One region of the Streptomyces sp. NBC_01618 genome, then DNA from elsewhere that is predicted to be linked to it. Evidence: riboswitches for the same ligand, from Rfam matches in the RefSeq annotation. Region 1 holds a riboswitch; each other region holds the start of a gene.
What was found. A riboswitch is a leader RNA that binds a small molecule or an ion and turns the genes downstream of it on or off. The one in region 1 is predicted to bind cyclic di-AMP.
Positions count from the first base shown of each region.

Region 2: it holds a riboswitch for cyclic di-AMP, as region 1 does, so the genes downstream of both, OH735_RS14645 (transglycosylase family protein) here and OH735_RS28440 (M23 family metallopeptidase) in region 1, are expected to answer to the same signal.
Region 3: it holds a riboswitch for cyclic di-AMP, as region 1 does, so the genes downstream of both, OH735_RS22835 (NlpC/P60 family protein) here and OH735_RS28440 (M23 family metallopeptidase) in region 1, are expected to answer to the same signal.

Region 1 covers NZ_CP109297.1:6,133,255-6,140,811, forward strand. The annotation lists gene OH735_RS28425 (DNA topoisomerase (ATP-hydrolyzing) subunit A) at 1-1,670, opposite strand, end outside; gene OH735_RS28430 (M16 family metallopeptidase) at 1,950-3,332, shown strand; gene OH735_RS28435 (M16 family metallopeptidase) at 3,359-4,741, shown strand; cyclic di-AMP (ydaO/yuaA leader) riboswitch at 5,070-5,237, shown strand; gene OH735_RS28440 (M23 family metallopeptidase) at 5,250-6,053, shown strand; partial or broken gene OH735_RS28445 (GntR family transcriptional regulator) at 6,353-7,012, shown strand; gene OH735_RS28450 (HPr family phosphocarrier protein) at 7,351-7,557, opposite strand, start outside.
Region 2 covers NZ_CP109297.1:3,135,501-3,143,057, reverse strand. The annotation lists gene OH735_RS14655 (cytochrome P450) at 1-887, shown strand, start outside; gene OH735_RS14650 (transglycosylase family protein) at 993-1,976, shown strand; cyclic di-AMP (ydaO/yuaA leader) riboswitch at 2,277-2,448, shown strand; gene OH735_RS14645 (transglycosylase family protein) at 2,452-3,198, shown strand; gene eno (phosphopyruvate hydratase) at 3,501-4,790, shown strand; gene OH735_RS14635 (septum formation initiator family protein) at 5,005-5,475, shown strand; gene OH735_RS14630 (DUF501 domain-containing protein) at 5,556-6,089, shown strand; gene OH735_RS14625 (exopolyphosphatase) at 6,345-7,286, shown strand.
Region 3 covers NZ_CP109297.1:4,877,803-4,885,359, reverse strand. The annotation lists gene OH735_RS22860 (DUF5691 domain-containing protein) at 1-163, shown strand, start outside; gene OH735_RS22855 (cobalamin B12-binding domain-containing protein) at 448-861, opposite strand; gene OH735_RS22850 (esterase/lipase family protein) at 1,168-2,061, shown strand; gene OH735_RS22845 (M23 family metallopeptidase) at 2,285-3,847, shown strand; gene pcrA (DNA helicase PcrA) at 3,933-6,377, opposite strand; cyclic di-AMP (ydaO/yuaA leader) riboswitch at 6,658-6,822, shown strand; gene OH735_RS22835 (NlpC/P60 family protein) at 6,821-7,557, shown strand, end outside.

The DNA.
Region 1 (7,557 bases):
GGCACGGCCGACACGATCACGTCGTGCTTGGCACGCTTGGCGTCCTCGGCGAAGACGATCGGATCGTCATTGGCGGTACGGGCCAGCAGGCCGGTCGACGACAGCAGCACCCGGCACGGGTCGTCCGCGACCTCCAGAGGCACCGAGGCGACCTGCGAACCGGCCGACTCCAGCAGTACCGTACGCCGGTCGGTACCGAACTTCTTGGCGACCGCGGCCAGTTCGGAGGAGACGAGCTTGCGCAGCTCGGTGTCCGATTCGAGGATGGCGGTCAGCTCGTCGATCTCGGCGTTGAGCCGGTCCCGCTCGCTCTCCAGCTCGATCCGGTCGAACCGGGTCAGCCGGCGCAGCGGGGTCTCCAGGATGTACTGCGTCTGGGTCTCGCTCAGCGAGAAGTGCTCGATGAGCCGCTCCTTCGCCTGCGCAGAGTTGTCGCTGGACCGGATGAGCCGGATGACCTCGTCGATGTCGATCAGCGCGACGAGGAGTCCCTCGACCAGGTGCAGCCGGTCGCGGCGCTTGGTCCGGCGGAACTCGCTGCGCCGGCGCACGACCTCGAAGCGGTGGTCGAGATAGACCTCCAGCAGCTCCTTGAGGCCCAACGTGAGCGGCTGACCGTCGACCAGCGCCACATTGTTGATGCCGAAGGACTCCTCCATCGGCGTCAGCTTGTAGAGCTGCTCCAGCACGGCCTCCGGAACGAAGCCGTTCTTCACCTCGATGACCAGGCGCAGTCCGTGCGAGCGGTCCGTGAGGTCCTTGACGTCCGCGATGCCCTGGAGCTTCTTCGCCGAGACCAGGTCCTTGATCTTGGCGATCACCTTCTCCGGGCCGACGCTGAAGGGCAGTTCGGTGACGACCAGACCCTTGCGGCGTGCCGTGACGTTCTCCACGGCGACGGTGGCTCGGATCTTGAACGTTCCGCGGCCGGCCGCGTAGGCGTCCTTGATGCCGCCGAGGCCCACGATCCGGCCACCGGTCGGCAGGTCGGGACCCGGGACGAACCGCATCAGGGTCTCCAGGTCCGCGCCCGGATGCTTGATGAGATGGCGGGCGGCGGCGATGACCTCGCCCAGGTTGTGCGGCGGCATGTTGGTCGCCATGCCGACCGCGATCCCGGTCGTGCCATTGACCAGGAGGTTCGGATAGGCGGCGGGGAGAACGACCGGCTCCTGCTCCTGGCCGTCGTAATTCGACTGGAAAGCGACGGTGTCCTCGTCGATCGACTCCGTCATCAGGGACGTGGCGTCGGCCATCCGGCACTCGGTGTACCGCATGGCGGCCGGCGGGTCGTCGTTGCCGAGTGAGCCGAAGTTGCCGTGTCCGTCGACGAGGGGGAGCCGCATGGAGAACGGCTGTGCCATCCGCACGAGCGCGTCGTAGATCGACGTGTCACCGTGCGGGTGAAGCTTGCCCATGACCTCGCCGACCACGCGGGCACACTTCACATAGCCGCGCTCCGGGCGCAGGCCCATCTCGTTCATCTGGTACACGATGCGGCGGTGCACCGGCTTCATGCCGTCGCGGGCGTCCGGCAGGGCCCGTGAGTAGATCACCGAGTACGCGTACTCGAGGTAGGAGCCCTGCATTTCGTCGACGACGTCGATGTCGAGGATCTTCTCCTCGAAATCGTCCGACGGCGGCGGGGTCTTCGTGCTGCGGCGGGCCATCGCTGCTGCGACTCCTTCACGGATTCTGACGGATTCTGTCCGGGCAACCTCAGGTTCTGACGCCGACCATTGTGGACCGCCGCACTGACATCGCCGACCTCGACCCGTCCCAAGAGGTGTTCCCGGCCCCTGCCGAGGGGTTTCACGCCCCGTCCCGCGGGGGATGCGCCCCTCTTTCACGCGAACTTCCGCGGTATGGGAACTTCGCCAGGTGTCTGCGCGCTTGCTTACAGTGGCAGGTCTCGCAGGAATTCCATTATCGCGATCGAAGGGACGTACATGCCCATGGGTCACACGGCCACAGCCCAGGCCGGCTCCGGCGGCTTGACAGCGACCGAGCACCGTCTGGCCAACGGCCTGCGCGTGGTGCTCTCCGAGGACCATCTGACCCCGGTCGCCGCGGTCTGCCTCTGGTACGACGTCGGTTCGCGCCACGAGGTCAAGGGACGCACCGGTCTGGCTCACCTCTTCGAGCACCTGATGTTCCAGGGCTCCGGCCAGGTGAAGGGGAACGGACACTTCGAGCTGGTGCAGGGGGCCGGCGGTTCGCTCAACGGGACCACCAGCTTCGAGCGCACCAACTACTTCGAGACGATGCCCACGCACCAGTTGGAGCTGGCCCTCTGGCTCGAGGCGGACCGGATGGGCTCGCTGCTCGCCGCGCTCGACGAGGAGTCCATGGAGAACCAGCGCGACGTCGTCAAGAACGAGCGCCGCCAGCGCTACGACAACGTCCCCTACGGCACGGCGTTCGAGAAGCTGACGGCCCTGGCCTACCCCGAGGGCCACCCGTACCACCACACGCCGATCGGCTCGATGGCGGACCTGGACGCCGCGACCCTGGAAGACGCGCGCACCTTCTTCCGTACGTATTACGCGCCCAACAACGCGGTGCTCTCGGTCGTCGGTGACATCGACCCCGAGCAGACGCTCGCCTGGATCGGGAAGTACTTCGGCTCCATCCCGTCCCACGACGGCAAGCAGCCGCCCCGGGACGGCACGCTCCCCGAGACCATCGGCGAGCAGCTACGTGAAGAGGTGCAGGAGGAGGTCCCGGCGCGGGCGCTGATGGCCGCCTACCGGCTGCCGCACGACGGCACCCGCGAGTGCGACGCGGCGGATCTCGCGCTCACCGTGCTCGGCGGCGGCGAGTCGTCACGGCTGCACAACCGCCTGGTCCGGCGCGACCGTACGGCCGTGGCGGCCGGGTTCGGGCTGCTGCGGCTGGCCGGTGCGCCCTCCCTCGGCTGGCTGGACGTCAAGACGTCCGGCGGCGTCGAGGTGCCGCAGATCGAGGCCGCGGTCGACGAGGAGCTCGCCCGGTTCGCCGCCGAGGGCCCCACGCCCGAGGAAATGGAGCGCGCGCAGGCCCAGTTGGAGCGCGAGTGGCTCGACCGGCTCGGTACGGTGGCCGGCCGCGCCGACGAACTCTGCCGGTTCGCCGTGCTGTTCGACGACCCGCAGCTCGCCCTGACCGCCGTACAGCGGGTGCTCGATGTCACCGCTGAAGAGGTCCAGGCGGTCGCCAAGGCCCAGCTGCGCCCCGACAACCGGGCGGTGCTGGTCTACGAACCGGTCGAATCGGCCGAGCCCGCGGAATCACCGGACACCGATGAGACCGAAGCCGACGACACCGACGCGCACGAAGGAGCGGACAAGTGACCGACGCTGCCGCGACTGGAGTTTCGATGCAGTTCCACCCGCAGCCGGCCCCCGGCGTCGCCCGCCCGTGGGCCTTCCCCGCACCGGAGCGCGGCGCCCTGCCCAACGGCCTCACGGTGCTGCGCTGCCACCGCCCCGGCCAGCAGGTCGTGGCGGTCGAGATCGTCCTCGACGCCCCGCTGGACGCCGAGCCCGAGGGCCTCGACGGCGTGGCCACGATCATGGCGCGGGCGCTGTCCGAGGGCACCGACAAGCACACGGCCGAGGAGTTCGCCGCCGAGCTGGAGCGCTGCGGCGCCACCCTCGACGCGCACGCCGACCACCCCGGCATCCGGGTCTCCCTGGAGGTCCCGGCCTCCCGGCTGGCCAAGGCGCTCGCGCTGGTCGCCGAGGCGCTGCGGGCGCCGGCCTTCGCCGACAGCGAGGTCGAGCGGCTGGTACGCAACCGGCTCGACGAGATCCCGCACGAGCAGGCCAACCCGGCCCGGCGCGCCGCCAAGCAGCTCTCCAAGGAGCTCTTCCCGGCCACGGCGCGTATGTCGCGCCCGCGCCAGGGCACCGAGGAGACGGTGGAGCGGATCGACTCGTCGGCCGTGCGCGCCTTCTTCGACGCCCATGTCAGGCCGTCCACGGCGACCGTCGTGGTCGTCGGTGACCTCACCGGCATCGACCTGGACGCCCTGCTCGCCGACACCCTCGGCGACTGGTCGGGCGACACCGCCGAGCCCCGTCCCGCCCCGCCGATCACCGCCGACGACAGCGGCCGGGTGGTGATCGTCGACCGTCCGGGCGCGGTGCAGACGCAGTTGCTGATCGGCCGGATCGGCCCCGACCGGCACGACAGCGTATGGCCGGCCCAGGTGCTCGGCACGTACTGCCTGGGCGGCACGCTCACGTCCCGGCTGGACCGGGTGCTGCGCGAGGAGAAGGGCTACACGTACGGCGTGCGGGCCTTCGCCCAGGTGCTGCGCTCGTCGGCCCCGGATTCCGCCTCGGGGGCGACCGGTGCCGCGATGCTCGCCATCAGCGGATCCGTCGACACGGAGTCCACCGGACCGGCGCTGCAGGACCTGTGGACGGTCCTGCGGACCCTGGCGGCCGAGGGGCTGACCGACGAGGAGCGCGAGACGGCCGTGCAGAACCTCGTCGGTGTCGCACCGCTGAAGTTCGAGACGGCGGCCTCCGTCGCCGGCACCCTCGCCGACCAGGTCGAGCAGCACCTTCCGGACGACTACCAGGCACACCTGTACGCCCGGCTCGCGGAGACCGGTACGGTCGAGGCGACCGCGGCGGTGGTCAACGCCTTCCCGGGCGACCGGCTGGTCACGATCCTCGTCGGTGACGCGGCGCAGATCGAGGAGCCGGTCCGGGCCCTGGACATCGGAGAGGTGTCGGTGGTCGCCGGCTGACGGGCGTACCTGTCGCGGACGCGGGAGGCTGCCTGATGGGCCGGCCGGCCCGTTGCCCGCGACAGTTCGCTGGTGACGGTTCACCTGTGGCAGCCCACCGGTACGCCGATCCACCGACCCGCCGTATGTCCACATACCGGGACAAGAGGAAGACCCCTGTGAGCGACATCTCGCCGGGGTCTTCCTTTTTGTCCGTTCTGGTGGAGAGGTTGCCAGTCTGCCCTGTGGGATGCGCTACAAAACGACCTGTCCGTTTGGTGAATGAAAGTGACCCCGCTTAGCGTCGGCTGGGCTGTCCGTCACTCGTATGCCGCATCCGCGACGTACCGGACAGTCATCGCCGAGTCCCCGTCAGGCGCGAGCCTGGGGAGCCGGGGACCCACGAAGTCCCTGGGGTGAATCGGATGCCTGAGCCTCACCGAGGCCGGGGCGTCCGTAGGAGACCTTCCTGCTCCGAACCCGTCAGCTAACCCGGTAGGCGAGAAGGAAGGAAAGGACCAGCCACTTCATGGCGTTCACCCGTGCCACCGGGAAGCATCGTGCCCCGAGCCGACTGACGCGCAGGAGCGCGAAGATCGCCGGCGTCGCGGCCCTGGCCACCACTGGCGTCATCGGCGGCGTGGCCTCTCCGGCCCTCGCAGCGGACGCCGGGGTCGCCTCCGTCAACGAGACCGGCCTGAACCAGGTCATCGCCATCGACAGCGCCCTCGCCGACCAGATAGAGGCCCAGGCCGCTGCACAGCAGCACCAGGCCGAGGCCGCGGCGAAGGTGGAGGCCCAGCGGAAGGCCGAGGCGAAGAAGCGGGCCGAAGCCAAGAAGAAGGCGGAGGCCGAAGCGAAGCGCGCGGCCGAGGTGCGCGCGGAGAAGGCGCGTGCCGCCCGGTCCGCGGAGCGCACCCGCCTGGGCGCCTTCCAGCTCCCGGTCGCCGGTTCGTACGTCACCACCGGCTACAAGTCCAGCGGCTCGCTCTGGTCGTCCGGCAGCCACTCGGGCATCGACTTCCACGCCGCGTCCGGCAGCTCCGTCGTCGCCGTCGGCGCCGGTACGGTCGTCGAGGCCGGCTGGGGCGGCGCGTACGGCAACAACATCGTGCTCCGGATGACGGACGGCACGTACACGCAGTACGGCCACCTCTCCTCGATCGGCGTCTCCGTCGGCCAGAGCATCGGCGCGGGCCAGCAGATCGGCCTCTCCGGCTCGACCGGCAACTCCACGGGCCCGCACCTCCACTTCGAGGCCCGGACGACGCCGTCGTACGGCTCCGACATGGACCCCGTCGCATACCTGCGCGCCCACGGCGTCAACGTCTGACCGACGCCACCCGTCCCGCCCGCAGCACCTCTTCGAAGGCCCCGGCACACACCGGGGCCTTCGCCGTGCCCGCCCTCGATGTCCGGCCTCCGCGCCCGGCCTCCGTGCCTGCCCTCGATGTCCGGCCTCCGTGCCTGCCCGTGGTACCCGTCGGCCGTGCCTGCCCGCCGAGCCGCGCCGTGGCCAAAAGATATTCATGAATTTTCACCCGGCATCGGAAATTCGGCCTCATTGCAATAGAGTCACAGAACAGGCGTCGGTCGGCCGCGTTTCGCGGTGATTAAGGCGGAGGTTCGGACATGCGCATTCCCGCGCATTCGGTATGCACGGCAATCCGTGACGACATCGTCTCCGGCGTCTTCGAACGTGGCAGCCGGCTCACCGAGGAGTTGCTGGCGCGTCGATACGGGGTCTCCCGTGTCCCGGTACGGGAAGCGCTGCGCACCCTGGAGTCCGAGGGTTTCGTGGTCACCCGGCGGCACGCGGGCGCCTGCGTTGCCGAGCCCACCCAGCAGGAGGCCTCCGACCTGCTGGAGGTTCGGCTGCTGCTGGAGCCGCTGGCCGCCGCGCGCGCCGCGCAGCGCCGCACCGAGGCGCATCTCAAGGTGCTGCGCGGTCTGGTCAGGCTCGGCCAGGAGTGGGCCGGGCGGGGCGAGGGGGAGGATCTGTGCCTGCTGGGCGGCTGGTTCCACGAGACGTTGGCGCAGGCCTCCGGCAGCCCCGGACTGATCGCGCTGCTCACCCAGCTCCGGCACAAGATCGCCTGGACGTACGCGGTTGAGCAGCCGGCCCGCCCGGCGGATTCCTGGGCCGAGCGCGGAGCCGTCGTGGACGCGGTGGCGCGCGGTGACGCGGAACGGGCCAGGGCGCTGACCGCCCAGCACGCCGAACAGGCCGCGGCCGCGTACCGGCTGCGCCGCATCGACCGGCCGGATCGCCGGCCCGCGGCCCCACGCGTCGGCCGGACCGCCGGCCCTCGGCCCCACGCGTCGGCCGGACCGCCGGCCCTCGGCCCCACGCGTCGGCCGGACCGCCGGCCCGCGGCCCCACGCGTCGGCCGGACCGCCGGCCCACGGCACCACGCGCCGGCCGGGTGAGGGCTTCGCAACATCCCGTAAACACCACGGGAATCCGGCCTCAATAATTACGCCGTATACAAAGAGTGGCCATTCCGCAGGGCTTTCTTCGGGCTGTCCGAATTGTCTTCGCTCTTCATTTTTCACGAAGTTTCGTCCCGGGAAAGCAAAAGAGCCGCGGATCCCGTCAAGGGGGCCACGGCTCTTTCGTGGGAAATGGGTCAGACGGTCTCCGGCAGCTCGTCGAGCCCCTCGGCGACCAGCTTCGCGAGACGGTCCAGGGCGGCTTCCGAATCGTCGGCCTCGGATGCGAGCACGATCTCCTCGCCGCCGTGCGCGCCGAGACCGAGCACCGCGAGCATCGAGGCGGCGTTCACCGGGTTGCCATCGGCCTTGGCGATCGTCACGGGGACGCCGGAGGCCGTGGC
Region 2 (7,557 bases), 3.0 Mb from region 1:
TCATCGACCGCTTCATCGCGCAGGGGACGGCGGACCTCATCCACGACTTCGCGTTCCCGCTCCCCATCTACGCGATCTGCGACCTGCTCGGGGTCCCGCCCGAGGACCAGGACGACTTCCGGGACTGGGCGGGCATGATGATCCGGCACGGCGGCGGCCCGCGCGGCGGGGTGGCCAGGTCGGTGAAGAAGATGCGCGGCTATCTCGCCGAACTGATCCACCGTAAGAGGGAGAACCCGGGGGACGATCTGATCTCGGGGCTGATCCGGGCCAGCGACCACGGCGAGCACCTCACCGAGAACGAGGCCGCGGCCATGGCCTTCATTCTTCTGTTCGCCGGATTCGAGACAACGGTCAATCTCATCGGCAACGGTGTGTACGCCCTGCTCCGCAACCCCGCACAGCGCGAGCGGCTGCACCTCTCCCTCGACGCGGGGGAGAGCCGGCTGCTGGAGACCGGGATCGAGGAACTGCTGCGGTACGACGGTCCGGTGGAGCTGGCGACCTGGCGGTTCGCCACCGAGCCGCTGACGCTCGGCGGACAGGAGATCGCGGCCGGCGACCCCGTGCTCGTCGTCCTCGCCGCCGCCGACCGCGACCCGGAACGCTTCGAGGACCCCGACACGCTCGACCTCGCACGGAGTGACAATCAGCACCTCGGATACGGGCACGGCATCCACTACTGCCTGGGAGCACCGCTCGCCCGGCTGGAGGGACAGACCGCGCTCGCCACGCTCCTGAGGCGCCTTCCCGACCTGCGACTTGCGGTGGAACCTACCGATTTGCGATGGCGTGGCGGGCTCATCATGCGTGGACTGCGCACGCTGCCCGTGGAGTTCACGCCGGGGTCTGCACCCGCGCAAAGTGACATCCCGTCAAGTCTGTGACTTTCACGTGATCTGCGCTGCATCGACTTGTGACGCGCGTTCGAGTCCGGCTAGGTTCACCGTTCGACTCACCAGTCACTCGTCAGTCACACGGAAGGTATCCCCATGGGCTCCGCGAACGGCAGACACCGTCGCCCTCGTCAGGCACCCGCCATCGTCGTCGCCGCGGGCGTGACCGGATCGGCCATCGCCATCCCGCTGCTCGGCGCGGCCGGCGCGCACGCCGCCGACGCGACGACCTGGGACCGGGTGGCCGAGTGCGAGAGCGCCGGCATGTGGAGCTCCGACTTCGGCAACGGCTTCTACGGCGGCCTGCAGTTCTCGCAGGAGACCTGGAAGGCGTACGGCGGCGATTCGTACGCCGAGCGCGCCGACCTCGCCAGCCGCGCGCAGCAGATAGCCGTGGCCGAGAAGGTGCTGGAGGACCAGGGCCCGCAGGCCTGGCCCAGCTGTGCGGTCATTTCCGGCCTCGCGGAGGACGGGACGCTGCCGGGCGTCGATCCGGGGGTCGCGCCCTCGCTCGAGCCGACGCAGAGCGCGGAGCCGGCTGACGGCACGTCGGCGTCCCCGGCCGACGGCGCCACGCCGTCGGACGGCGTCACGGACGCCACGGACGCCACGGGCGGCAAGGGCGGCAAGGGCGGCTCGAAGGGCTTGGGCGGTGCCGACGGGTCGGCAGGGAAGGCCGAGCCCTCCGCGCAGCCTTCGGCCACGGAGTCGGCCGCCCCGTCCTCCGACGCGCCCGAAATGCCTGATACGCGTGATTCATCCGATTCCTCCGGCCGTACGGGTGGTAAGCACCGTGGCGCCCCGGCCCCCGAGGGGGGCCGAGGTGCGGGCGGCGGCCTCGACCGCGAGTCGGGACGCCACGCCTCCCGGGGCGACGGTGGCGCACGCGACGCGGGCGCGTCGGCCGCCGACGGCATGTACACCGTCCACCCCGGCGACAATCTCTGGGCGATTGCTGACGCACAGAAGGTTCCTGGTGGCTGGCCTGCGCTCTATGAGGCCAACAAGGGGGCCGTCGGCAACGACCCGGACCTCGTCCTCCCTGGCCAGAGTCTTGATCTCGGCGTGGAGGCCGAGTGAGGGCGGTATGAAAATCGACTAAAAGAGCCCCAAAAATCGGGGTAGTTCAGGGACCTATGTCCGCTTATGCGTAAGTGAGACATGGGTCTCTTTGCGTCAATTGGCGTGTCGCGCCCAGGGGCTCCCGTCGTATCGCGTCCCACCTGCGAAAACGATGGTTCCTCACATGCAAGTAAGGGCTGATTGTCCGATGTGTTCATCTTTGAAAGTGGGGGTTGCCTATGTTTACGGTCGGAACCGCTCGCACCGCGGGCCCCGTCGACCGTCACGCCGAATCCTGCCGTCGGTCGAAGGGAACAGACGCGTAAAGCGCCGTAGGCAGGAGCGGGGGACCCAGGTAAGCGCCGGGCCCGATCGTCGAAAGACGCATCAGGACCGGCTTGGGGTGAAGTCGCGTGCTAGGACGTGCGACCGGGCAACTCACTTGGCCCGAACCCGACAGCTCACCTCGTAGGCGTCGGTGAGGAGAAGTTCCATGCTGTTTTCCAGCAAGGGCAAGCACCGCCGCCCGTCCAAGGCCGTCCGTGTCGCCACGCTCGCCGGTGTCGCCGGTGCCGCCGTCGCCGTTCCGCTGATGGGCGCGACCGGCGCCTCCGCCGCCTCCGTCGCCACCTGGGACGCCGTCGCCCAGTGCGAGTCGGGTGGCAACTGGTCCATCAACACCGGTAACGGCTACTACGGCGGTCTGCAGTTCTCGCAGTCCAGCTGGGCCGCCGCCGCCGGTACGCAGTACGCCCCCCGTGCCGACCTGGCCACCAAGGCCCAGCAGATCGCCACCGCCGAGAAGCTCCTCGCCATGCAGGGTCCGGGCGCCTGGGGCTGTGCCGGTGCCGGCAACCTGACCAACGACGGTGTCGACCCGGGCGTCGACACCGGCTCCTCCTCGAACTCCGGCGCCACCAAGCAGCAGAGCGCCCCGGCCGCGCCGAAGCAGCAGGCGCAGCCGAAGAAGGCCGAGCGCACCGAGGCTCCCGCCGCCGACCGCTCGGACCGCTCCGCCGCCCCGCAGGCCGAGTCGAAGAAGACCGTCACCACCCCGACCGGCCAGAAGGTCGGGAAGGGTGACGGCGAGTACAAGGTCGCCTCCGGCGACTCCCTGAGCAAGATCGCCGCCGACCACAAGGTCAAGGGCGGCTGGCAGCGGCTGTTCGAGCTGAACAAGGACATCGTCAAGGACGCGGACCTGATCTACCCGGGTCAGCAGCTGCACCTGACCAAGTAGTCCAGGGCCTCTCCTCCCCGAGCACCCCGGCCCGGCGCGCATCCCCCGTATGCGCCGGGCCGGGGTTTCCTGTGTCGCGCGCCACCCCCGCGTGACGCCTCTGCTCTGTGTGATCGTTCAACTGTTGTAGTTACTGACCAATAAAATTCTGACGGTTTGTCTGGCAATGCTCGCCCTCGGGTCCTTTTTCGTCCCAGGGGTCGGGCGGTCGTCCGGCTGAGCGGGCCGGGCCGGTTAGGCTCTTGTCGCAAGGCCAAAGTGACCCTGCACAACCAGTGTCATATCCCAGAAGGAGATGCCTCGTGCCGTCCATCGACGTCGTCGTAGCCCGGGAAATCCTCGACTCCCGGGGGAACCCCACGGTCGAGGTCGAGGTTGGCCTCGACGACGGCAGCACGGGCCGTGCTGCCGTGCCGTCCGGCGCCTCCACCGGTGCGTTCGAGGCCATTGAGCTTCGCGACGGTGACCCCAACCGCTACCAGGGCAAGGGCGTGGAGAAGGCCGTCCTCGCCGTGATCGAGCAGATCGGCCCGGAGCTCGTCGGATACGACGCGACCGAGCAGCGGCTGATCGACCAGGCGATGTTCGACCTGGACGCCACCGAGAACAAGGGCTCGCTCGGCGCCAACGCCATCCTCGGCGTCTCGCTGGCCGTCGCCCACGCCGCCTCCGAGGCCTCGGACCTGCCGCTCTTCCGCTACCTCGGCGGCCCGAACGCGCACCTGCTGCCCGTTCCGATGATGAACATCCTCAACGGTGGGTCGCACGCCGACTCCAACGTGGACATCCAGGAGTTCATGATCGCCCCGATCGGCGCGGAGTCCTTCTCCGAGGCGCTGCGCTGGGGTGCCGAGGTGTACCACACGCTGAAGAAGGTCCTGAAGACCAAGGGACTTTCGACCGGTCTCGGCGACGAGGGCGGCTTCGCGCCGAACCTGGAGTCGAACCGCGCCGCCCTCGACCTCATCGTCGAGGCCATCAAGGAAGCCGGCTACGTCCCGGGCAAGGACATCGCGCTCGCGCTCGACGTCGCCGCGTCCGAGTTCTACAAGGACGGCACGTACGAGTTCGAGGGCAAGTCCCGCTCGGCCGCCGAGATGACCGAGTACTACGAGGAGCTCGTCTCCGCGTACCCGCTGGTCTCCATCGAGGACCCGCTGTACGAGGACGACTGGGCCGGCTGGAAGGTCATCACCGACAGGCTCGGCGCCAAGGTGCAGATCGTCGGCGACGACCTCTTCGTCACCAACCCGGAGCGCCTGGCCCGCGGCATCGAGGAGGGCTCCGCCAACGCCCTGCTCGTCAAGGTCAACCAGATCGGTTCGCTGACCGAGACCCTGGACGCCGTCGAGCTCGCCCAGCGCAACGGCTTCAAGTGCATGATGTCCCACCGCTCCGGCGAGACCGAGGACGTCACCATCGCGGACCTCGCCGTCGCGGTGAACTGCGGCCAGATCAAGACCGGCGCCCCGGCCCGCTCGGACCGCGTCGCCAAGTACAACCAGCTGCTGCGCATCGAGGAGATCCTCGACGACGCCGCGGTGTACGCGGGCCGCTCGGCGTTCCCCCGGTTTCGCTCTGCGAACCAATAAGCACAGCGCTCTGCGAACCAATAAGCACAGCGCTCTGCGAACCAATAAGCACAGCGCTCTGCGAACCCATAAGCACAGCGCTCTGCGAACCAATAAGCAGAGCAAGGGCTGAGCACCGGCCCGTCGTGGGCCGAAGCACCCGGCTTGCGTCCGTCCCCGCACTCGGTCCCGTACCGTGTGCGGGGACGGACGTGCGTAACGGGGAGGCGGAGACATGGCCGCGAAGGACCGGGACCGGTTCTCCACCGCGACCCGGCTGCGGCTGCTCGGCGAGCAGACCGCCGCCCGTGTCTACCGGTCGCAGAGCCGCCGTCAGGCCCGCCGCTCCCGGCTCACCGGCCGGGCGGCCTTCCTCGCCCTCGTCGTCTGCTCCCTGGTGGTGGCGCTCGCGTACCCGATGCGGCAGTACGTCTCGCAGCGGGACGAGATCGCTGACCAGGAGCGCCTGGCGCAGGAGGCCCGTGCCCGCACCGAGGAGCTCCGCGACGAGAAGGCGCGTCTCCAGGACGACGCGTACGTCCGGCAGCTGGCCCGCAAGCACCTGCACTACCTTCTTCCCGGGGAGACCGGTTACACGGTGATCGACCCCGACGCGGTCAGGGAGCGCAACGGCGAGACGGACGATTCCGACCGGCCGTGGCACTCCAACCTCTGGGACGGCGTCGACAGCGCCGACCGCGACTGACTCTCCTCGTCCCCCTTCGTCCCTCCTTCATCCCTCTGCAGAACCGCAGTTCGAGCAGCCCGATCAGAACCTAGGCAGGCATGGAAACCCCCCCTCCGCAGACCGAGTCCACCGCGCCCACCGAGGCGGACATCGCCGCGTTCCAGCAGCAGCTGGGCCGCCCACCGCGCGGGCTGCGCGCGATCGCGCACCGCTGCCCGTGCGGCAACCCGGACGTGGTCGAGACGCAGCCCCGGCTGGAGGACGGTACGCCGTTCCCGACGACGTACTACCTGACGTGCCCGCGTGCCGCGTCCGCGATCGGCACGCTGGAGGCGAACGGCGTCATGAAGGAGATGACCGAGCGCCTCGGTACGGACCCCGAGCTGGCCGCCGCGTACCGGGCCGCGCACGAGGACTACATCGCCCGGCGCGACGCCATCGAGGTGCTGGAGGGCTTCCCGAGCGCGGGGGGCATGCCGGACCGGGTGAAGTGCCTGCACGTGCTGGTCGGGCACTCGCTGGCCGCGGGGCCCGGGGTGAACCCGCTGGGCGACGAGGCGATCGCGATGCTGCCGGAGTGGTGGCGCAAGGGGCCGTGCGTTTCGCCGTGCGGCGCGCCGGACGAGGACTGAGCGTTCCCCCCCCGGGGGCTCCGCCCCCGGACCCCTGCTCCTCAATCGCCGGAGGGGCTTGGTTTGGGGCTCTGCCTCGGGCCTCTGCTCCTCAGTCGCCGGAGGGGCTTGGTTTGGGGCTCTGCCCCGGGCCTCTGCTCCTCAGTCGCCGGAGGGGCTTGGTTTGGGGCTCTGCCTCGGGCCTCTGCTCCTCAGTCGCCGGAGGGGCTTGAACTGCTCCTCGACTGCCGGAGGGGCTTGATCTGGGAGTACTTCATGACCCGCGTGGCCGCCATCGACTGCGGTACCAACTCCATCCGTCTGCTCGTCGCCGACGCGGACCCGTCCACCGGTGAGCTCGTCGAGCTCGACCGGCGGATGGAGATCGTCCGCCTCGGGCAGGGCGTCGACCGCACCGGCCGGCTCGCGCCCGAGGCCCTGGAACGGACCTTCGCCGCGTGCCGCCAGTACGCGGAGGTGATCAAGGAGCACGGCGCCCGGAAGATCCGCTTCGTCGCCACCTCCGCCTCCCGCGACGCGGAGAACAGGGACGAGTTCGTCCGCGGCGTGCTGGACATCCTGGGCGTCGAGCCCGAGGTGATCAGCGGTGACGAGGAGGCGGAGTTCTCCTTCATCGGCGCCACCAAGGAACTCGCGGGCCGCGACCACTTCGAGAAGCCGTATCTCGTCGTGGACATCGGCGGCGGCTCCACCGAATTCGTCGTCGGCGACGACCACGTGCGGGCCGCGCGCTCCGTGGACATAGGGTGCGTCCGGATGACCGAGCGGCACCTCGTGCACGACGGCGTCGTGAGCGATCCGCCGACCCCCGACGAGATCACCGCGATCCGCGCCGACATCGACGCGGCCCTCGATCTCGCCGAGAAGAGCGTCCCGCTCACCGGGACCGCCACCCTCGTCGGCCTCGCCGGGACGGTCACCACGGTCGCCGCGATCGCCCTGGAGCTCGACGCGTACGACTCCGAGGCGATCCACCACTCCCGGATCTCCCTCGACCAGGTCCAGGAGATCACCGGACGGCTCCTCGCCTCCACCCACGCCGAGCGTGCCGCGATCGGCGCCATGCATCCGGGACGGGTCGACGTGATCACCGCCGGGACGCTGATCCTGCTCGCCGTGATGAAGCGGACCGGGGCCCGGGAGGTCGTCGTCAGCGAGCACGACATCCTCGACGGAATCGGCTGGTCGATCGCCTAGGACCCGCCCCCGCGGCGACCGTGAGCGGCACTGCGCACCGGCCTTCCGCAGGGTGCCGAAACGGTGCTCATGCGCACTCCGGCCTGCACTTTTGAGCCGATGTGGGCCACCCGAGGGGCCCTCCGCGGCACACGTCGCGACAAACTTCGTGAACTTCTTCACAAGGAATTCGGCCCCGCGGAGGGCAGTTCTCGTCCGTACGGGCATCGAAGGCCGCTCGCGGGGTCGTCCCGTGTCGATACGGGACCGTTCCGGGCGCGTTGTCGGCGCG
Region 3 (7,557 bases), 1.3 Mb from region 1:
GAACCCGGCCGAGGCGGACCGCCTGGAGGTCCTCACCACCACCCCGGACGAACCGGAAAACGCCTCACCGGGCGCGAACGGCTACTGGTCGGAGGCCTTCCAACGACTGGTCTCCACACTGCGACTGCGCGCGGCGATGGACCTGGAACTGATACCGGGCTGAGGCACGCGGCACCGGCCGACCGCCCCCGCACGGCCACTCCCACACAGGCACCCCGTGCGGCCGTCCCCGCACAGCCGCCCCCGCACAGCCGCCCCCGGCACACGCCAGGGTCAGTGGTCCAGGCCCGGGTGGGCCAGGCCGGTGCGCCGAGCAGCCAGGCCGGGCAGCCGGGTCGGGGAGCCGCACCCGGCAGGGCCGGTGCCAGGGCCGGGCCCGCCAAGGCCGGTGCCAGGGCCGGTGCCCGGCCCGGCGGCCCGGGCCGCCGGTCGCCCGGGTGGTGAGTGTCAGGCTTCCGCGGGGTGGCGGACGTTTGCGTTGACCCAGTCGACGATCGACGCCGTCGTCGCACCCGGGGTGAAGATCGCCGCGACGCCCTGGTCCTTCAGCGGTGCGATGTCCGCCTCCGGAATGATGCCGCCGCCGAAGACCTTGATGTCCTCCGCCTCGCGCTCCTTCAAGAGCTCGATCACCTTGGCGAAGAGCGTGTTGTGCGCACCGGAGAGGATCGAGAGGCCGATCGCGTCGGCATCCTCCTGAATCGCGGTGTCCACGATCTGCTCGGGCGTCTGGTGAAGCCCGGTGTAGATGACCTCCATACCGGCGTCACGCAGCGCCCGCGCGATCACCTTGGCCCCGCGATCATGGCCGTCCAGGCCCGGCTTGGCCACCACCACACGGATCGGACCGGTCACACCCATCACTGCCTCCACATGCGTCTCCCGTGCCTGAAGGGCCGGGGATGTGAACGAACGTTATCGACAGCATCCCGCAACCCGCCGTTTCGCGGTGGATGGGGAGGGGGAAATCACACGTGGGACATGTTCACCGGGCGCCGTTCCCTTCGATGCGGCACACCTGCCGTGTGGGACCGGCCGCCAGGGGAGCCGCTACGAGGTCGCCGGACCACCGCGCCGCCAGCCGCGCGGCACGGTGGTCCGGACCGCCGGGCCTGTCGGCATCGGGACCGGAGCCGCCTCCCCGCTTGCCGAAGCAGGAGGTCGGCCATGCAGGTCCTGCCTTTCCCCCCGCGACTGCCGCACCAGCCGTTTCCGTGCAGCACCCGGCTGTCATCCGCACTGCTCAAGGCCACCGTGCTCGAGCTGGTGGTGCTTACCGGGCACGTACTCCTGTACCCCACCGGCATCGCCGGGGAGCGGCGGCCCACGCCACGCCCGGCCGGACCACCCACCGGCACCGCGCCCGCCGGGACGTCCGCCCTCCCCGCCGAGGGCAACGAGCGGCCGCCCGTCGTGCTCCTGCACGGCTTCATCGACAACCGTTCGGTCTTCGTCCTGCTCCGCCGCACCCTCGCCCGGCACGGCCGGCGCCATCTGGAGTCGCTCAACTACTCGCCGCTGACCTGCGACATCCGTACGGCGGCCGAGCTGCTCGGGCGGCACGTCGAGGAGATCTGCGCCCGCACCGGACACCACGAGGTCGACATCGTCGGGCACAGCCTCGGCGGCCTGATCGCCCGCTACTACGTGCAGCGGCTGGGCGGTGACCAGCGGGTCCGCACCCTGGTCACGCTAGGCACGCCGCACGGGGGCACGGCCGTCGCCCCGCTCGCCAGCGCTCACCCCATCGTGCGCCAGATGCGTACGGGCTCCGCGCCGATCGAGGAGCTGCGCAGGCCGGCCCCCGGCTGCCGCACCCGGTTCGTGAGCTTCTGGAGCGAGCTGGACCGGGTGATCGTCCCAGCCGAGGCGGCCTGCATCGACCATCCGGATCTCGACGCACTGAACGTACGCGTCAGCGGGATCGGCCATCTCGCGCTCCCGGTCCACCCGACCGTCGCCACCGCGGTCCGGCAGGCGCTGGAATCCGGCGAATCGGCGACCGGCACCGCAGGAACGTCCGGAGCCGAGGGAGATTCCGGGACCGGAGGAGCTGCCTGAGCCGGAGGCGAATAGAACGGGTTTCGAACATAGGGCCAAGGCTGTGTAGACAGTCCGTCGAAAGGCGGCCGATTGCCCGTTTCCTGAGCCGCTCGAACCCGTCGAAGATTGTCGACGTCGCGTACCGCCGGGTACAGTCGCGGCCACTACTCCCCCTGGGATTCGGAATTCCCCCACCGGACCCCAGCACACAGGTCCTGCTGCCGAGGCGAGAGAGAAGTTGGTGAACGACCAGCACCCCCACGCCGGGTTCGCCGGATACGACAGCCAAGCCACCGGCAGCTTCGACAGCGATCCGCTCTTCGGCTCCCTCCCCGGTCATTACGACGGCACGTACGACAGCGGTTACGACACCGCCTACGCCACCGGGCAGGCCGGATCCGGATACAGCGGCCAGTACGACTCCACGCAGTGGGACACGGGCGCGCACCCGACCACCTCGTACGACGCCTACGCCTCGTACGCGGCACAGCCCGAGCAGCAGCAGTACGCCGCAGGCCCGGTGTACGACACCGCGACCACCTGGGCACCCACCGCCACCGCCACCTTCGCCGACATACCGGCACAGGGCGGCGCCCCGGACGTAACGGGCCAGTGGGAGACCAACGGCTGGCACCAGACCGGCCAGTGGGTGACGACCGGCACGGCCGTCTACGACACCGGCGCGTACGACGCCACCGCCTGGAACACCGGCGCCACGCCCGAGCACCAAGAGCAAACCGTGCAAACCACACAATCCGCACAGGTGTTGCACGAGGCGCCGGTGACACACGAGGCGTACGACGCACACCTGCCGTACGACCCGTACGACCCGTACGACCCGTACGACCCGTACGAGGCCCACCGCACCGCTGAGTTCAGCCTCCCCCAGACGGACTTCGACACCGACGGGCAGGAAGCCGGCACCGAAGCCGCAGAATCCGCCGCAGCCATCGAAGCCGGCGACGAGGACAAGACCGCCGCCGAGAACCGCGACACGGCCGACGCCGCCCCCGATGCCCACCGCCCCCTCGGCCGCCCCGCCACCCGCGGCGCCGGCGGTCGCAGTCGGCGGCGTTCTCCCGCGAAGCGTTCCGCGCTCCTCACCGTCGCCGTTCCCTCCGCCTGCGTGATGAGCGTGGCCGGTATCGCCGCGGCCTCCGTCGGCGGACTGGGCGGCGAGGACAAGAAGGACGACAGCACGACCACGATGGCGGCCTCCGACCCCGGTTCGGTCAAGGCGGTCGCCGCCAACAACAAGCTGGACACCCAGCTCGCCAACCTCCGCGCCGACGCCGAGAACTTCGGCGACCGCGTCAGCCGTACCCAGGAACGCATCGATCTGAGGGAGCGGCAGGCCGCCGAGAAGAAGAAGCGCGAGGAAGAGGCCGCCCGCAAGGAGGCGTTGCGCCCCAAGTACGTGATGCCCGTCGCGCAGCACGGCCTCAGCGCGTACTTCGGCCAGGCGGGCGTCAACTGGATGTCCGTGCACACGGGCATCGACTTCCCCGTCTCGTACGGCACGCCCGTGATGGCCGCGACCGACGGCACCGTACGCACCCAGTGGAACAGCGCCTACGGGAGCATGGCCATCGTCACCATGGCCGACGGGACCGAGACCTGGTACTGCCACCTCAGCGGCACCAGGATCCGCTCGGGCACGGTCAAGGCCGGTGACGTCATCGCGTACTCCGGCAACTCCGGGAACTCGACCGGCCCGCACTTGCACTTCGAGGTGCGGCCCGGTGGCGGTGCGGCGATAAACCCACTCCCCTGGCTCCGCAGCCACGGCGTCGACCCGAGCTGAGCCACCGCGCAGAGCGCACCGTGCACACCCGACGGCGGCCGGAGCAACAGCCCCGGCCGCCTGTTCGTCCGCCCTTCCGCCCGGCCTACAGCTTCTCGACCGGCGCGTACCGCAGCAGCAGCTTCTTCGGCCGCTCGTCCCCGAAGTCGACCGTCGCCTTCGCCTGGTCGCCGAAACCCTCGACGGCCGTCACCGTGCCGAGCCCGAACTGGTCGTGCGTGACCCGGTCCCCTACGGTCAGCGTGATCGTCGGCTTGTCCGAGGTCCGCCGGGTCGCGAAGCCCGAGGGGCCGGAGCGCGAACGGGACGACGACAGCGACGAGGTGATCCCCGACGTCGGTCCGGCCGGGGCCGCCATCGGCCCGGTCCGCTTCCACTCCAGGTGCTGGTCCGGGATCTCCTCCAGGAACCGCGACGGCGGGTTGTACGAGGGCTGCCCCCACGCACTGCGCATCGCCGCCCGGGTCAGATAGAGCCGCTCGCGGGCCCGGGTGATGCCCACGTACGCGAGCCGCCGCTCCTCCTCCAGCTCCTTGACCTGGCCGAGCGCCCGCATGTGCGGGAAGACGCCGTCCTCCATGCCGGTCAGGAAGACCACCGGGAATTCGAGGCCCTTCGCGGTGTGCAGCGTCATCAGCGTGATGACGCCGGAGCCGTCCTCGTCCTCGTCGGGGATCTGGTCGGAATCGGCGACGAGCGCGACCCTCTCCAGGAACTCGGCGAGGGTGCCCGCGCCCTCCTCGCCGGCCTCTCCCCGCTCCTGCTCGAATTCGAGGGCGACGGCGGCGAGTTCCTGAAGGTTCTCGATGCGGGTCTCGTCCTGCGGGTCGGTGGACGCCTGGAGCTCGGCGAGATAGCCGGTCCGCTCCAGGACGGCCTCCAGGACCACCGCCGGGCCCGCGCCGGACTCGACGATCGTGCGCAGCTCCTCCATCAGCGTGTTGAACCGCTTGACGGCATTGGCCGACCGGGCCGCCATGCCGTACGCCTCGTCGACCCGGCGCAGCGCCTGCGGGAAGGTGATCTTCTCGCGCATCGACAGCGCGTCGATCATCGCCTCGGCGCGGTCGCCGATGCCGCGCTTGGGCACGTTGAGGATGCGGCGCAGCGGGACGGTGTCCTCGGGGTTGGCGAGGACCCGGAGGTAGGCCAGGACGTCCCGGACCTCCTTGCGCTCGTAGAAGCGCACGCCGCCGACGACCTTGTAGGGCAGGCCGACGCGGATGAAGATCTCTTCGAAGACCCGGGACTGCGCGTTCGTACGGTAGAAGACCGCGACGTCGCCTGCCTTGGCGTCGCCCGCGTCGGTCAGCCGGTCGATCTCGTCTGCGACGAACTGCGCCTCGTCGTGCTCGGTGTCGGCGACATAGCCGGTGATGCGGGCGCCGGTGCCGGCGTTCGTCCAGAGGTTCTTGGGGCGGCGGCTCTCGTTGCGTTCGATGACGGCGTTGGCGGCGGACAGGATCGTCTGCGTGGAGCGGTAGTTCTGTTCCAGCAGGATCGTGGTCGCGTCCGGGTAGTCCTCCTCGAACTGGAGGATGTTGCGGATGGTCGCGCCGCGGAAGGCGTAGATCGACTGGTCCGCGTCACCGACGACGCACAGCTCGGCGGGGGCGTCGGCCTCGCCGGCCGGGCCGACCAGTTCGCGTACGAGGGTGTACTGGGCGTGGTTGGTGTCCTGGTACTCGTCGACGAGGACGTGCCGGAAGCGACGGCGGTAGTGCTCGGCGACGTCGGGGAACGCCTGGAGCAGGTGGACCGTCGTCATGATGATGTCGTCGAAGTCCAGCGCGTTGGCCTCGCGCAGCCGGGACTGGTACATGGCGTAGGCCTGCGCGAGGGTCTTCTCGAACCCGTCGGCGGCCTGACCGGCGAAGGTCTCCTCGTCGATCAGCTCGTTCTTCAGGTTGGAGACCTTGGCCGTGAACGACTTCGGCGGGAAGCGCTTCGGGTCGAGGTCGAGATCGCGGCAGACCAGGGCCATCAGCCGCTTGGAGTCGGCGGCGTCGTAGATCGAGAACGATGACGTGAAGCCGAGCTTCTTCGACTCGCGGCGCAGGATGCGTACGCACGCGCTGTGGAAGGTCATGACCCACATGGCGTTGGCACGCGGTCCGACGAGCTGCTCGACGCGCTCCTTCATCTCGCCCGCGGCCTTGTTGGTGAAGGTGATCGCCAGGATCTGGCCGGGGTGCACGCCGCGCTCGGCGAGGAGGTGGGCGATCCGGTGGGTCAGCACCCGCGTCTTGCCGGAGCCCGCCCCGGCGACGATGAGCAGCGGCGAGCCCGCGTGGACCACGGCGGCGCGCTGCTCGGTGTTCAGCCCGTCGAGGAGCGCCGCGGGGTCGATGACGGGGCGGTGCGCGCCGTCGCGGTAGTACGCCTCCCTGGGCGGCGGGGGCCCGTCGAATACGCCCGCGAAGAGGTCCTCCGGCACCGCTTCGGGTGCGGAGTCCTCGGGGGGCGGCGGGGGCTCTTCCTCCGAGTGCTGGAGGCCGGCCAGGAAGCTGTCGTCAAAGAGGCTGCTCATCGCTTGTCGAGTCTAGGCCGCCGCACCGACACACGACGGCCGCATGCCGAACCGGACCCGGACCGCATGAGCGGCCCCATCCCCCTGCCGGGCACGCAAGGAGAGTGGACAGCCACGCACGGTGAGGAATTCCGGGCCCCCGCCCGCGCCCGCCGCCCCGCTTCGCCAAGGTCACGAAAATGTATCGGGCATATCGAACATCAACCTTCACAGCAGCACCATGGGTTGGCTAGCGTGCTCGTCCGGGCGGCCCGTACCCCCTGAGGCGAACCACGCCGAGCGGGCGCCCACGCCGAATCCGGGCTGCCCTCGCGGGAGTTCGGAACCGGGGACCCACACGCAGCACCGGGGTGAATCGGTCCTTGTCCCCACGCGGACCGTAGGGCAGCCTTCCGTTCCGCCCGAACCCGACAGCTAACCCGGTAGGCGGTCCACGGAAGGAGATGCCGGCCTTGGCGTCGCATCGCAAACCGCGCACCCGGATGCGCACCACCTCACCGGCCGTCGGGCTCACGACGGCGGCACTGGCGTCCGTGACCCTGCTCTCCACGCAGAGCGCGATGGCCGCCCCCGCTCCGAAGCCCGGCATCGAGGACGTCCAGAAGAAGGTCGACGACCTCTACCGGCAGGCGGGCACCGCGACCCAGCAGTACAACCAGGCGAAGGAAGCCGTCGCCACCCAGCGCACCAGGGCCGACGCCCTGCTGGATGATGTCGCCAAGCACGCCGACCAGCTCAACGAGGCCCGCAGGACGCTGGGCACGTACGCAACCGCGCAGTACCGCAGCGGCACCATCACACCGAGCGCCACTTTCTTCCTGGCCGACGACCCGCAGTCGTACTTCGACCAGAACCAGCTGATGGACCGGATGACCAGCCGGCAGCAGAGGGCGATCACTGACTTCCGTACGCAGCAGACCAAGGCGGCGAAGAAGCGTGCCGAAGCGGTGCAGAGCCTGGAGACGCTGACCACGACGCAGACCACGCTGCGCACCAGCAAGCAGGACGTCCAGAAGAAGCTGGGCGAGGCGCGCGCGTTGTTGTCGAAGCTGACCGCCGAGGAGAAGGCGCGGCTCGCGGAGCTGGAGCGGAAGAAGAAGGCGGAGGCCCGGCGCAAGGCGCAGGAACTGGCCGAGCGGCAGGCCGCCGCCAAGGCGGAGGCAGACCGCAAGGCCGCGGA